2 regions of the Pseudomonas sp. OIL-1 genome follow, and region 1 is predicted to be linked to the other one. Evidence: predicted binding sites of a transcription regulator. Region 1 holds the regulator's gene; the other holds the start of a gene.
What was found. Region 1 encodes LexA, which represses DNA repair genes until DNA is damaged. Its sites were predicted from a motif close to CTGTNTNNNNANACAG; they were not measured.
Positions count from the first base shown of each region.

Region 2: recN (DNA repair protein RecN) is a predicted target of LexA. The motif match lies at 4,893-4,908, and genes of this name have one in related genera.

Region 1 covers NZ_CP048629.1:3,500,103-3,507,911, reverse strand. The annotation lists gene G3M63_RS16280 (DUF1653 domain-containing protein) at 1-91, shown strand, start outside; gene topA (type I DNA topoisomerase) at 193-2,820, shown strand; gene G3M63_RS16270 (DUF6586 family protein) at 2,823-3,332, shown strand; gene G3M63_RS16265 (hypothetical protein) at 3,444-3,677, shown strand; gene G3M63_RS16260 (SulA-like leucine-rich domain-containing protein) at 3,705-4,208, opposite strand; gene lexA (transcriptional repressor LexA) at 4,238-4,846, opposite strand; gene G3M63_RS16250 (TetR/AcrR family transcriptional regulator) at 5,064-5,747, shown strand; gene G3M63_RS16245 (L,D-transpeptidase) at 5,804-6,289, shown strand; gene nagZ (beta-N-acetylhexosaminidase) at 6,366-7,352, shown strand; gene G3M63_RS16235 (S-methyl-5'-thioinosine phosphorylase) at 7,352-7,809, shown strand, end outside.
Region 2 covers NZ_CP048629.1:1,478,466-1,486,274, reverse strand. The annotation lists gene dapB (4-hydroxy-tetrahydrodipicolinate reductase) at 1-808, opposite strand, end outside; gene dnaJ (molecular chaperone DnaJ) at 820-1,962, opposite strand; gene dnaK (molecular chaperone DnaK) at 2,116-4,035, opposite strand; gene grpE (nucleotide exchange factor GrpE) at 4,122-4,703, opposite strand; gene recN (DNA repair protein RecN) at 4,932-6,605, shown strand; gene fur (ferric iron uptake transcriptional regulator) at 6,684-7,088, opposite strand; partial or broken gene G3M63_RS06925 (outer membrane protein assembly factor BamE) at 7,183-7,566, shown strand; gene G3M63_RS06920 (RnfH family protein) at 7,672-7,809, opposite strand, start outside.

The DNA of each region.
Region 1 (7,809 bases):
TTGGGTCAGGCCGCTAAGCATGTTTGTCGAGCAGGTTCAGGTTGACGACGTGGCTATCCCACGCTTTACCTTTATCAGCGAAGACGTGTAGGCTCTGGCCGTCCGGCGCTCTGGCATCAGTTTTCAGCCATGCCGGTTATTCTTTGCCCGCAGTGGGCAATTCAGATGATTGAGTTAGGAATACGATTACCCATGGGAAAAGCACTGGTCATTGTGGAGTCTCCGGCCAAGGCCAAGACGATCAACAAGTACCTTGGCAACGACTTCATCGTGAAGTCGAGTATTGGCCATATTCGGGACCTGCCCACCAGTGGCAGCAGCAAGACCGAGAGCAAACCAAAGGGTAAGAAAGCCGCCTCCGCTCCAGAGCTGGACAAAGAAACCAAGGCGCGCATGCAGCTGGTCAAGCGTATGGGCGTTGACCCGGAAAACGGCTGGAAGGCGCACTACGAGATTCTCCCCGGTAAGGAAAAGGTGGTCGATGAGCTCCGCCGTCTGGCCCGGGATGCCGACGCTATCTATCTCGCGACGGATTTGGACCGCGAAGGGGAAGCCATTGCCTGGCACCTGCGCGAATCCATTGGCGGCGATGACGCCCGTTATAAGCGCGTGGTGTTCAACGAGATCACCAAGAAGGCCATCCAGGAAGCCTTCTCCAAGCCCGGTGAGCTGGACATCAATCGCGTCAATGCCCAGCAGGCGCGCCGCTTCCTCGATCGGGTCGTGGGTTATATGGTCTCGCCGCTGCTGTGGCAGAAGATCGCCCGTGGTCTGTCCGCTGGCCGGGTGCAGTCAGTCGCGGTCAAGCTGATCGTCGATCGCGAGCGTGAGATCCGGGCATTCATCCCCGAGGAGTTCTGGGAGATCCATGCTCTGCTGGATTCGCCCAAGGCCGAGGCTGTGCGCTTCGAAGTGGTCCGTGAGAAGGGCGAAGCTTTCCGTCCGCTTAACAAGGAACAGGCCGACACCGCGCTGGGCGAGTTGCAGGGGGCTGATTACCGCGTCGCCAAGCGCGAAGACAAGCCGACCAGCACCCGACCCAACGCGCCTTTTATTACCTCCACGTTGCAGCAGGCTGCCAGTACACGCCTGGGTTTCAGCGTGAAGAAGACCATGATGATGGCGCAGCGGCTCTATGAGGCCGGTTACATCACCTATATGCGTACCGACTCGACGAATCTGTCAGCCGACGCCATCGCCATGGCCCGCGACTTCATACAAAAGAATTACGGCGACAAGTACCTGCCGGAAAAGCCCAATCTGTACAGCAGCAAGGAAGGCGCCCAGGAAGCCCACGAAGCGATCCGTCCCTCTGATGTGAAGACCAAGACGTCTGACCTGAACAGCATGGAACGCGACGCTGAGCGCCTGTACGAGCTGATCTGGCGTCAGTTCGTTGCCTGCCAGATGCCGCCGGCGCGTTATCTCTCTACCAGTATCACGGTCAAGGCCGGTGATTTCGATCTGCGCGCCAAGGGCCGCATTCTTCAATTCGACGGTTACACCCGGGTTATGCCGCCACAGGGCAAGGGCGGCGAAGACGAAGTGCTACCTGATCTTCAGGTGGATAACGCACTCAAGCTGAACAAGCTAGAGCCCAAGCAGCACTTCACCAAGCCGCCGGCGCGCTACGCCGAAGCAAGCCTGGTCAAGGAGCTGGAAAAGCGCGGAATTGGCCGGCCATCGACCTATGCTTCGATCATTTCCACGATCCAGGAGCGCGGTTATGTCGAGCTGAACAGCCGCCGTTTCTATGCCGAGAAAATGGGTGATATCGTCACCGAGCGGTTGAGCGAAAGCTTCCCCAATCTGATGGATTACGGCTTTACCGCGCGCATGGAAGAATCGCTGGATGACGTGGCCCAGGGCGATGTGCCCTGGAAACAGGTTCTCGACGACTTTTATACCGATTTCAGGCAGAAACTCGGCGCAGCAGCAGCGGCTGACGAGGGCAAGGGCATGCGTGCCAATCTGCCCACGCCGACCGACATTGCCTGCACCAACTGTGGTCGGCCGATGATGATTCGTACCGCCTCGACCGGTGTGTTCCTCGGTTGCTCAGGTTACGCCCTGCCGCCGAAGGAGCGTTGCAAGGAGACCGTCAATCTGGTGCCCGGTAACGAAGTCGCTGCTGATGACGAAGAAGGCGAATCGCGGATTCTGCGTGCCAAGCGCCGTTGTCCTATCTGCTCCACCGCGATGGACAGTTATCTGGTCGACGAGACCCGCAAACTTCACGTGTGCGGTAATAACCCCGATTGCACCGGCTTCGAGGTCGAGGAAGGTCACTTCAAGATCAAGGGCTACGATGGCCCGGTTATCGAGTGCGACAAATGCGGCAGTGAAATGCAGCTCAAGACAGGCCGCTTCGGCAAGTATTTCGGCTGTACCAACGCAGACTGCAAGAACACCCGCAAACTGTTGAGAAGCGGCGAAGCGGCTCCGCCGAAGATGGATCCGGTGCCCATGCCGGAGCTGAAATGCGAGAAGGTAGACGACGTTTATATTCTGCGTGACGGCGCTTCCGGACTCTTCCTGGCTGCCAGCAAATTTCCCAAGAACAGGGAAACACGTGCGCCACTGGTCAAGGAATTGCTGCCGCACAAGTCAGAGATCGATCCCAAGTATCACTTCCTGATGGACGCGCCGGTTGCTGACGTTGAAGGCAATCCGACGGTCGTGCGTTACAGCCGCAAGACAAAAGAGCAGTATGTGCAGAGCGAAGTTGACGGAAAGCCCACCGGATGGCGCGCATTCCACGGCGACAAGGGCTGGGTTGTCGAAGACGGACGGACCAAGGCCAAGCGTAAAGAGGCTTGAACATGGCTAACGAAGTCTATACCCGAACCAATCAGGCATTGTTTTTCGCGCGCAAGGCGCTTGATGCGTGGCGTGAAGCGGAAGGCTCACAGGCATTTGACGCCCGGACTCAGGCGCTTTATCACCGAGAGCATGTGCTTTTCCACCTGTATCGCACGGTATTGGCCATGGTCCACGAAGTGGCGGACCGTTACCGTTGGCCGCTGTTGGAGCTGCGCACGGTAGAACAGGCGCTGGATGGGGAGGCGGCAAAGCGTTTCCCTGGCCCGGAGCTGGCCGAGCTAAGCGAGCTGGCCCGTGAACAGGATACCTGGTTGAGTAGGATGCTCGCCGGCTGGCTAGCCCTGCACGCGCCACCGGTGCAGGCTGGCAGCAAGCCAGAGGACGCCTCGTTGATAGCAAGCAGTGCCGTGACCGCTCGCGCCGAGTGGTCGCTGGCTGATGCTGATGACGCGGTGGGCGCGCTTAACGAACTGGTCAGCCGTTACCGTGACGGGATGGTGGAGTATTAATCTCCGCCAGTTGGTCCCGGTTTGTGGGGGCTGCTGACAGGCTCTGACAGGCCTAACGCGGAGCGGGTCTCGCCTGTGGTACACTGCGCGCCAGTAGCCAGGAGACCAGACATGCCTTCACCCTTTCTCGAAATAGTTGAGCTCCCCAACGGCAAGGTCGCGCTGCGACGTTCTGACGAGGACGGTGAGCCTTTGCTGGTCATCGAGTTCTCGCCCGACGCGAAGGATTTTCTGCAGGGTCATTATATCGAAGTTGCCAAGGCCATGATCAGTGCCGGAATGCAGGTGGCGGGGCAGGTTATGGAAGAAGACGATACCATCCCTGAGGATCGGGTCCTGCACTGACTGCTGTTGCCTGACAACGAGCGCGCTTCAGGCAGCTCTGGCTGCGTCGAGCCGCACGTTCAGGCTGCGGCAGTTGCCCTTGTGAGCCGCACCTTCCAGCATATTGGCCTCCCGCGCCCCTGTTGTCAGCCAACTGACCACCGTGTGACTGTTACCCAGCGCCAGAATCTCGCAACAGAAAGTCAGGCAGTCCATGCTGCGCTTCGGGCGGACGATCAGTATCTGGCTCGGGTCCAGCCCCGCTGAACGCAACCAGTTATGGCTCAGGTTCTCCGGCGGGTCGATCAATGTCAGCCAGCGCGGTGTTCTGGTCTGGCTCAAATCGCGCAGAACGGGTGCGAGCCATTGCATGCATTGCCGCGGAGCGCCATTCAGACAGATCTCACTGAATCCCGAATCCTCGTTGCTCTCGGTAGGCGCCGCTACTGGCGGCTGATTTATCAACCCCAGCGGTGCCTTGTAGCAAGACGCGAGCAGGGCGTTCTTGATGAGGTCAGACTGTTCGAGACGCGTTTCCTGGAAGTACGGCATGGTCAGCTCCTGGCGTAAACGGCAAATGGTTAGCGGCGTATGACGCCGACGCTCAAGCCTTCGATAATCAATTCCTGCTCGGCAAGATCGATGTCGATCGGCGCGAAGTCCGGATTTTCGGCAATGAGTGACACCTTGCGTCCTTTCTTCATGAAGCGTTTTACTGTGACTTCATCGTCTATTCGCGCGACTACGACCTGGCCATTGCGCGCTTCAGTGGTTCTATGCACAGCCAGCAGATCGCCATCGAATATGCCGATGTCCTTCATACTCATGCCTTTTACCTTGAGCAGGTAGTCAGCCCTGGGATGGAAAAAGTCAGGGTCCACCCGGCAATGGTCCTCGATATTCTCGACCGCCAGAATCGGGGCGCCAGCCGCAACCTGGCCGATGACCGGTAAGCGATCCTCGGCAGCATTCAGAGTTTCTGCAGGTAAACGAATACCGCGGGATGCACCGGGTATCATCTCGATAGCACCCTTGCGAGCAAGAGCGCGCAAGTGGTCCTCGGCGGCATTCGGCGACTTGAAGCCGATTTCCCGGGCGATATCTGCGCGGGTGGGCGGGTATCCGTGGGCATCCATGTAATCCTTTATAAAGGAAAGGATCTGCTGCTGCCGTGCGGTAAGCTTTTGCATTGGGTTGTGCCTGTTTTTTTATACAGTAGCTGTGATTATATACAGTTGATCTGCTAGTACAAGCTTGCGTGCGCGCAAACGCTTGCATCGAGCGGGCAGGTTGTTTAAAACGTAGCTCGATCAGAGGCTTCTCTTAACTGACGTATCCCGTGATGCTTGACAGTCACGACGTTTGAAACGTATGTTTCAAACACACGTTGGCGTCCTTGGAAACCAGATGGCCCATTCTGATACCGTTCAAAGAATTCTCGATGCTGCTGAGCAGTCTTTTGCTGAAAAGGGCTTTGCCGAAACCTCCTTACGGCTGATCACCAGCAAGGCGGGGGTCAACCTGGCGGCAGTGAATTATCACTTCGGTTCCAAGAAGGCGCTCATACAAGCGGTGTTCGTGCGGTTCCTTGATCCGTTCGTCTCGAGTCTGGAACGGGAGCTGGACCGCCGTCAGGAGGCTGCTGAGGAGGCAGACCCCAGCCTGGAAGAACTGCTGGAGATGCTGGTGCGTCAGGTTCTGACGGTCAAACCCCGCAGCGGTAATGACCTGTCCACATTCATGCGGTTGCTGGGTCTGGCTTTCAGTCAGAGCCAGGGCCATCTGCGCAAGTATCTGGGTGAGGTATACGGCAAGGTATTCCAGCGCTATATGGTGCTGGTATACCGGGCCGCGCCGCAGCTGCCTCCCGATGAGCTGTTCTGGCGGGTGCATTTCATGCTCGGAAGCGCTGCGTTTACCATGTCCAGCATGAAGGCGCTGCGGGCGATCGCTGAAGATGAGTTCGGCGTCCACCATAGCGTGGATCGTGTACTCCGTCTGATGGTCCCGTTTCTCGCCGCCGGTATGCGTGCCGACGGAAGTGCGGCGGCGCGCACAGCCGTGCCCGAGGGTCGCCTGGAAACGGTCTGATGGGCTTACCTCTCATGCTCTGATCCGTTATCGTGTGCACTTTCGCAGGGGCGCGCATGCAACTGGATCTGATCCACATATCGCTTTCTTCTCAGCAGCTGACCGGATATGCATCCGGTCAGCTGCTGTGCACGTTCCCGGTTTCCACCGCAGTCAATGGCGCTGGCGAGCGCGATGGCAGTGGGTGTACGCCGCGTGGTCTGCATCGGGTGCGCGCGCGCATCGGCGGCGCTGAGCCCCAGGGCACCGTGTTTATTGGCAGGCGGCCCACCGGCGAGATCTGGACGCCCGAACTGGCCAGGCAGCATCCCCAGCGGGACTGGATTCTTTCACGGATTCTCTGGCTGTGTGGCGAACAGCCTGGTTTCAACCGTGGCGGTACCTGCGACTCTCAGCGACGCTACATTTATCTTCACGGTACCGGCGATGACCAACCCATGGGCGTACCCTTGTCACACGGCTGCGTGCGGCTGCGCAATAGCGATATCATCGAGCTTTTCGACATGACTCCGGTCGGTTGCAAGGTCCAGATTGAAGAATAAGCCCCCGCAGCGTTCTGGTCGCTGCCATCAACCCCTTAGCTAGGCAGGAGTAATAGGATTGAATCAAGGTTCCCTGATGCTGGACGTCGCAGGTACCTGGCTGACTGCAGCCGACCGCGACATACTGAGACAGCCGGAAGTCGGCGGCATCATACTTTTTGCCCGTAATACCGAATCGCCAGTGCAAGTGCGCGAGCTGGTCAGAGCCATTCGTGCGGTGCGTCCGGATATGATCATCGCTATCGATCAGGAAGGCGGGCGGGTACAGCGTTTGCGTAATGGTGTATTGCGACTGCCAGCGTTAGGTGACGTGGCTGCGTTACCAGAACAGCACGCTGAACAGGCAGCCGCCGCAGCGGCCTGGGTCATGGCTACGGAAATGCTTGCGTGCGGAATCGATATCAGTTTCGCTCCGGTGCTTGATCTTGACTACGGGCGCAGCGCGGTTATCGGTAACCGCTCGCTGGGCGGGGATCCGCAGGCGGTAATCCGGTTGGCCACAGCATATATAAGCGGCCTCAGGCAGGCCGGCATGGCGGCGACCGGTAAGCATTTCCCCGGCCATGGGTGGGCTGAAGCCGATTCTCATTTTGCGTTACCGGTCGATGAGCGCTCGGAAGAGGAAATCCGGGCGTCAGATCTGAGACCCTTTGCAGCATTGGCCTCCCAGCTGGACGGAATCATGCCTGCTCACGTCGTGTATCCCGCTGTAGATGAACTACCAGCCGGCTTTTCGCGGCGGTGGCTGCAGGACATTCTGCGCGCCGAGATGGCTTTCGAAGGTGTCATCTTCAGCGATGATCTGACCATGGCTGGCGCCCATGCGGTGGGCGGGATGAGCGAGCGTGTCGATGCGGCGCTGCATTCTGGCTGCGATATGCTGTTGGTATGCAACGATCGTGGCGCTGCCGAGCAGGCGCTGGTATATGCGCAGCAGATTGGCGTACAGCCGCCGGGCAATCTTGAGCGAATGCTCGCTCGTCGACTACCCGGCGTAGAGTACAAATCGTCTCCGATATGGCTGCAGGCAACCAGCTTGCTGAAACGCCTGGAGCTGCTCTGATGGATAGCGTCGCGATCATAGGTGGTACCGGGCTTAGCCAACTGGCTGAGCTGCAGGTAACCGCCGAACTGGATCCATCGACTCCGTTTGGTCGAGCGTCGGGGCCGGTTATAAAAGGCTTGTTGGCTGGCCGCGAAGTGCTGTTTCTGGTTCGTCATGGTAATCCGCATCGTCTGCCGCCTCACAAAATCAATTACCGAGCCAACATCTGGGCCTTGAAAGAGGCGGGTGCCGATGCAGTCATCGCGGTAAACGCTGTCGGCGGCATACACAGTGCGATGGGTTCGGGGCACTTTTGTGTGCCTGACCAGTTGATTGATTACACCTGGGGGCGTGACAGCAGTTTTTTCGAGGTGGATCTCGAGCAGGTCACGCATATCGACTTCAGCTATCCCTACGACGAAAGCCTGCGGAAGAAGCTGGTCGGCGTAATGGCGCGCCAGTCGATTGCTCATAG
Region 2 (7,809 bases), 2.0 Mb from region 1:
AATCACGCAGGGATAACACATCCTGCATGTCATATAGCCCGGCCTTCCGTCCGGCCAACCAGATAGCCGACCGCACCGCACCCTTGGCGAACGTCATCCGGCTTGAAGCCTTGTGCGTGATTTCCACGCGCTCGCCTTCGGTAGCGAACAGGACGGTATGGTCGCCCACCACATCACCGGCCCGGACCGTGGCAAAACCAATGGCCTGGGGATCCCGCGCTCCAGTTTGGCCTTCGCGCCCGTACACGGCCACTTTCTGCAAGTCACGACCGAGCGCCTTGGCGACGACTTCACCCATACCCAGGGCGGTACCGGAGGGTGCGTCAACCTTATGTCGATGATGTGCCTCAATAATCTCGATATCAGCTTCATCGCCCATGACCCGTGCAGCCATATCCAACAGCTTGAAGCACAGGTTGACCCCTACGCTGAAGTTCGGCGCAAAGACGATCGGAATATCCTGCGCCGCCTCGGCAATGACGGCCTTCTGCGCATCAGAGAACCCGGTAGTACCGATAATCATGGCCTTACCGGCATCACGGCATAGCGCCAGGTTAACCATAGTGCTGGTCGGATGAGTGAAATCGATCAGCACATCAAACTCATCGAGCACATCCTCTAACGCGCCACTTACCGCGATCCCCAACCGGCCTACGCCAGCCAGTTCGCCGGCGTCAGCGCCGATCAGCGAACTGCCGAGCCTTTCGATTGCGGCAGTCAGAACAGCCGCACCCTCGGCCTGACTGACCGCTTCGATCAGCGTTTTGCCCATGCGGCCGGCAGCACCGATTACCGCTACGCGCCTCATTTCTGCCCCAGTCAAAATTTCATGTCCTCGAAAAAGTTTTTCACCCCTTCAAACCAGCTTTTTGCCTTCGGAGACTGGTTGCTGCCTTCTTCTTCGAGACTGTCGCGCAGCTCTTCAAAAAGCTCGCGCTGGCGTCTGGTCAGATTCACAGGTGTCTCGACAACAACGCGACACAACAGGTCGCCGGCCGAACCACCGCGTACAGGCGTTACGCCCTTGCCGCGCAAACGGAACAGTTTGCCGGTCTGCGCGCCTTCCGGGATTTTCAGCTTGACGCGGCCATCCAGCGTCGGCACTTCCAGCTCACCGCCCAACGCGGCGTCAGCAAAATTGATCGGCACTTCGCAATACAGATTCTTGCCATCACGCTGGAAGATCTTGTGCTCGCGAACCGAGACCACAACATACAGATCGCCAGCAGGTCCGCCGTTGACACCCGCCTCGCCTTCACCTCCCAGCCGGATGCGATCGCCCGTGTCGACGCCCGCAGGAACCTTGACCGACAGCGTCTTCTGTTCTTCGACGCGGCCCTGGCCATGACAGTCATTACAGGGATCAGCAATCATCTGGCCCGTGCCATGGCAACGAGGGCAGGTCTGCTGCACCGAGAAGAAACCCTGCTGCATGCGCACCTGGCCATGGCCACCGCATGTAGTACAGGTTATCGGCTTAGTACCCTTCTTGGCGCCGCTGCCTTCACAGGTCTCGCATGCGACCAGAGTCGGCACACGGATAGTGACCGAAGTGCCCCGCACCGCCTCTTCCAGATCAAGCTCCAGCGTATAACGCAAGTCGCTGCCGCGCTGCACGTTGGAACGACCACGACCGCCTGCTGCGCCGCCGAAAATGTCGCCGAACACATCGCCAAAAATATCCGAGAAATTGGCACTGCCGCCGCCGAAGCCACCAGGCCCGCCACCCATGTTCGGATCAACCCCAGCGTGACCATACTGATCATAGGCTGCGCGCTTGTTGGCGTCGGTAAGAACTTCATAAGCCTCGTTGGCTTCCTTGAATTTCTCTTCTGCGGTCTGATCGTCCGGGTTACGGTCCGGATGGAATTTCATTGCCAGGCGGCGGTAAGCCTTCTTCAGCTCGGCATCGCTGGCGCCGCGCTCTACGCCCAGCACTTCGTAATAATCACGCTTGGCCATCGTTTTTACCCATTCCTTCATTCAAAGCTCTGTTGACGTTTCACAGCTGCAGGCTGCGAAACGTCAACAGACCCGAGGGTCCGTTACAAACAGCAACGCGGGAATAGCTCCCGCGTTGCCTGCAGTCAGTCGTCAAGCCGTTCGATCAAGGCCTTATTTCTTGTCCTTGACCTCTTCGAACTCGGCGTCAACCACATCATCCGCACCTTCCTGGCCGGCATCTGCTTCCGACTCGCCGCCCTGGGCAGCCTGCGCCTGCTCGGCGTACATCTTCTGCACCAGCGGACCGGACGCTTCGGACAGGGCATTGATCTTGGCTTCGATATCGGCCTTGTCATCGCCCTTGATTGCGGTTTCGAGATCAGCCAAAGCAGTCTCGATTGCAGTCTTCTCTTCCTCAGTGGCCTTGTCGCCGGCTTCGGTCAGCGTCTTACGCGTCGCGTGAACCAATTGATCAGCCTGGTTTCGGGTAGTGACCAGCTCCTCGAACTTGCGGTCTTCTTCGGCATTTGCCTCGGCGTCGCGCACCATCTGATCAATCTCGTCATCGCTCAGGCCCGAAGAAGCCTTGATGATAATCGACTGCTGCTTGCCGGTCGCTTTGTCCTTCGCGGACACGTTCAGAATACCGTTGGCGTCGATATCGAAGCTCACTTCGACCTGCGGCACGCCACGCGGAGCCGGCGGAATGTCTGCGAGATCGAAACGACCGAGCGATTTGTTCTGCGATGCCTGCTTACGCTCACCCTGCATCACGTGAATGGTAACCGCGGTCTGGTTATCATCAGCAGTCGAGAACACCTGCGACTTCTTGGTCGGGATGGTGGTGTTCTTCTCAATCAGCGTGGTCATCACGCCGCCCATTGTCTCGATACCCAGAGAGAGCGGCGTAACGTCCAGCAGCAGCACGTCCTTGACATCGCCAGCCAGTACCGCACCCTGAATCGCTGCACCTACGGCAACGGCTTCGTCCGGGTTTACATCCTTGCGCGGATCCTTGCCGAAGAACTCGGCAACGGTGCGCTGTACCAGCGGCATGCGCGTCTGACCACCGACCAGAATCACTTCATTGATGTCGGACACGTCCAGGCCGGCATCTTTCATCGCTACGCGGCAAGGTTCGATGCTGCGCTTGACCAACTCTTCTACCAGCGACTCCAGCTTGGCCCGGGTCACCTTGACATTGAGATGCTTGGGACCCGATGCGTCTGCGGTGATGTACGGCAGGTTAACGTCCGTCTGGTTGCTGGAAGACAGCTCGATCTTGGCTTTCTCGGCAGCTTCTTTCAGGCGCTGCAGGGCCAGTGGATCGTTGTGCAGATCAACACCGTTTTCTTTCTTGAACTCGTCGGCCAGATAGTCAATCAGGCGCATGTCGAAGTCTTCACCACCCAGGAACGTATCGCCATTGGTAGCCAGCACTTCGAACTGATGCTCACCGTCGACTTCGGCAATTTCGATTACCGAAATATCGAAGGTACCGCCGCCAAGGTCATACACCACGATAGTGGAATCGCCACGCGACTTGTCCATACCGTATGCCAGCGCAGCGGCAGTCGGCTCGTTGATGATCCGCTTGACGTCGAGGCCAGCAATACGACCCGCATCCTTGGTAGCCTGACGCTGACTGTCGTTAAAGTAAGCAGGCACGGTGATGACCGCTTCGGTCACCGGCTCGCCCAGGTAATCCTCGGCGGTTTTCTTCATCTTTTTCAGCACTTCGGCAGATACTTGCGGAGGCGCCATCTTCTCGCCCTTCACTTCAACCCAGGCGTCACCGTTGTCGGCCTTGACGATCTTGTAAGGGACCAGCTTGATGTCTTTCTGTACAACATCTTCTTCAAAACGGCGACCGATCAGACGCTTAACCGCGTTAAGCGTGTTCTGCGGGTTGGTTACCGACTGACGCTTCGCCGACTGGCCGACCAGAGTCTCGCCGTCGTTGGTATAGGCCACGATCGAAGGAGTGGTGCGACCGCCTTCAGCATTCTCGATTACCTTGGCCGTACCGTTTTCCATGATCGCTACGCAGGAGTTGGTAGTTCCCAGGTCGATACCGATTATCTTGCCCATCTAAATTCTCCGAATCTGTGTGCCGCGTGATACCCGCGGCGGGATTGTCTACTGATGAACCCTTAGTGGGGTCACTCGATTCAATTTCAAGCCTGTTCGTCGATCGAAGGCGATGCCGGCTTGTCAGCGGGAGCCTTGCTCACCACCACCATCGCCGGACGCAGAAGGCGACCACTGAGCGTGTAGCCTTTTTGAAACACCCGGACCACGGTGTTGGGCTCCATGCTGTCCCGCTCCTCTGTGGTCATTGCCTGATGGAGCTCGGGATCGAAGGGCTCACCTTCAGGGTGTACCGCTTCGATCTGATGGCGTCCCAGGGTGTCGGCAAACATTTTCAGTGTCAGCTCCATGCCTTCACGCATCGGCTTTAGCGCTTCATCACTGCGGTCAGACAATTCGATACCTCGCTCGAGACTGTCGAGCACCGGCAGCAAATCGTTGGCAAAACGTTCGAGTGCAAACTTGTGCGCTTTTTCCACTTCCTGCTCGGCGCGCCGGCGCGCGTTCTGCACATCAGCGGCCGCGCGCAAAGCCTGATCCTGCGCAGTAGCCAGCTGCTCTTCAAGGTTGGCCACCTTTGCAGCCAGGTCCTCCGCATCAGTGCCTTCCAGCACCTCTTCGACTTCGGGGTCCTGATCGTTCAGGTCCTGCTTCTGTTCGTCCGCCATGAATCTCTCCTGTCGATAAATAAGGGTACCTAGCCGGCCTGCTGACGCTGCGGAGCATTGTCGCTGCGATGCCGCATCAATAGACTTTCGTCTCTGATCCCATATATGGGGACAGCCGCCTGCGATTCAAGCCCCTCGATCTCGCCGATAAAAGGATCGCGGGAGGACTTGAACGTAAAAGACAGACTACTGTATAAATAACCAGACCTATTATCCGGGAGCACGGCGATGCTGGTACATCTTGCGGTGAACAATTACGCCATTGTCGATCACCTCGAACTGGAGCTGGCCAATGGCATGACGGTCATCACTGGCGAGACGGGGGCGGGCAAATCAATCATGCTCGATGCGCTGGCGCTGACCCTGGGTGATCGGGCAGATAGTGGCGCTGTGCGTCCCGGTGCCAGCAAGGCTGATTTACTGGCGACCTTTGATATCAGCGACATTCCAGAAGCTGTCGCCTGGCTGGAAGAGCGCGATCTCGCAGGCGAAGATCAGCACGTCATTTTGCGCCGCGTGGTAACAGCCGAAGGCCGCTCGCGTGGATATATCAACGGCAGCCCCTGCCCGCAGCAGCATCTCAAGGCGCTGGGCGAAATGCTAATTGATATTCACAGTCAGCATGAGCACCAGTCACTCCTCAAGACCGACACTCACCGCCGCTTGCTGGACAATTACGCGGGTGCCAGTGAACTGGCGCGCCAGGTGCAACTGGCTGCACAACGCTGCCGGCAAACCGAGCTGGCTCTTGTGAAGGCGAGCCAGCGTGGCGACGAACAAAGCTCGCGCCTGCAATTATTGACCTATCAGCTGGAAGAGCTGGATAACCTCAGCCTGCAGGACGGTGAACTCGATCAACTGGAAAATGACCAGCGGCAATTAGCCAACGCCGAACAGATCCTGCATTCATGCCAACAAGTGATCAACCTCTGCAGTGAAAACGACAGCGGTAGCGTGCTGCAGTCGCTGACCGCCAGCCTGCAACGCATGGGCAGTCTGCAGGCAAATCATCGCAGTCTGGAAGAAGTCAACACCTTACTTGCCAGTGCCCAGATCCAGGTGGAAGAGGCGGTTGGCGAACTGACCCGCTACCTGGACCATTTCGAAGCCGACCCGGTGCGTCAGCAGCAGATTGAAGAGCGCCTTGGCACCATTTATGAGCTGGCCCGCAAGCATAAAGTCAATCCGGACGAACTGCCGGCCCTGCAACAGACACTTATAGACGAACTCGAGAGCATCCAGCAAAGCCACGCCGATTCAGGCCAACTGGCCGAAGAGCTCGACGCCTTTCGTGTTCATTATCGGGAGCTCGCGGGTAAGCTCACAAAGGCGCGAAAGAAAGCCGCCGACAAACTGGCTCAAGCGGTCACCCGGGAGATTCAACAATTAGGCATGCCCGGCGGCCAGGTTGTGGTTCAGCTGATAGCAAACAAAGCGGACGAATACTCGCCCCACGGCCTGGAAGGCGTCGAGTTTCTGGTTAGCGCCAACCCCGGCCAGCCACCCAAGCCCTTGGCCAAAGTAGCTTCGGGCGGCGAGTTGTCTCGGATAAGCCTGGGCATTCAAGTCATTACCGCCCAGACCTCACGGGTGCCGACACTGGTATTCGATGAAGTGGATGTGGGTATTGGCGGGCCGACAGCTGAAATCGTCGGTCAACTGCTGCGTCAGCTCGGCGCGCGCGGCCAGGTTCTGACCGTGACGCATCTGCCCCAGGTAGCAGCGCAGGGGCATCAACATCTGTTTGTTCGCAAGGAGCAGTCACGCAAATCGACACGCACCTGCATCGACAACCTCAACCGTGACGGCCGCATCCATGAGGTGGCGCGCATGCTGGGCGGCATCGACATGACCGAGGAATCCCTCGCCCACGCGCGCAAGCTTCTGGTCAGCCCCGACTAAAACAGAGCAGCCCAAAACGACAAGCGCCCTTTCCTGCAACAGAAAGGGCGCTATGTTACTGCCACGCTAAAGCGTGCTTCAGACGCGTTTCTTTACGTACAGCACCAGATTGTGATCCACCAGCTCGTAGCCGTGCTCCTTGACGATCTCATGCTGACGACGTTCGATTTCCGGGTCGTAGAATTCAATTACTTCACCCGTATCCAGGCACACCATATGATCATGATGCTCGCCATCCGCCAGTTCGAACACGGCGTGCCCGCCATCGAAATTGTGGCGAACTACCAGACCCGCGGATTCGAACTGGGTCAGCACCCGATAAACGGTGGCAAGCCCGACATCCTCACCCGCTTCCATCAGCGATTTGTAGACATCTTCCGCGCTCATGTGGCGGTCTGGTGAGTTATCCAGCATTTGCAGGATCTTGACGCGGGGGAGCGTGACTTTCAGGCCAGCTTTCCGCAGTTCTTGATTTTCAACCATGGGTAGTTTCTCGTTCAGCGCTTCGCAGGGCGGGATCTGTCGGGTATGATTCAAGGCCATTCAGCCGACTCACGATAGTGGATGTTACCACGCGATGCCAAACAGTCTGAACCGAATCCTCTGTGTCCTTTTGTGTACCTCTGCCCTGAGCCTGGCCGGCTGCGGCTTTCCCGGCGTGTATAAGATCGATGTGCAGCAGGGCAATGTCGTCACACAGGAAATGATTGACCAGCTGCGCCCTGGCATGACCACGCGGCAAGTCCGGTTCATCATGGGCACCCCTCTGATCCAGGATACCTTTGCGCCGAACCGTTGGGATTATCTTTACAGCATGCGCGCCGGCCATGACACCCGCGAGCAGGAGCGCGTTAGCCTGACCTTCGAAAACGATCAACTGGTTGGCCTGGCAGGTGACTTCCAGCCTGGAACCAGCCGCGACGAAGCCATCATGCGTGGCCGTGCTCACGAGGCGCCAGCGACTGAAAGCTATCCGGTGGATCTCGGTGCACCATTGGGTACCGGCGAATAACACGCAAGCCCCTGCTCGAAAGGAGACAATGCTGAGCTCCTTTCACCCCGGCTATTACCCCTGCTTCGCCTCTTCCGCCTTCGCTTCCTTGGCCTTGGCAGCACGCTGTTTGCGAACCTCCTTCGGGTCCGCAATCAGCGCACGGTAGATCTCCACTCGCTCGCCGGCTTTAAGCTGCCGCTCTGCCGGCTT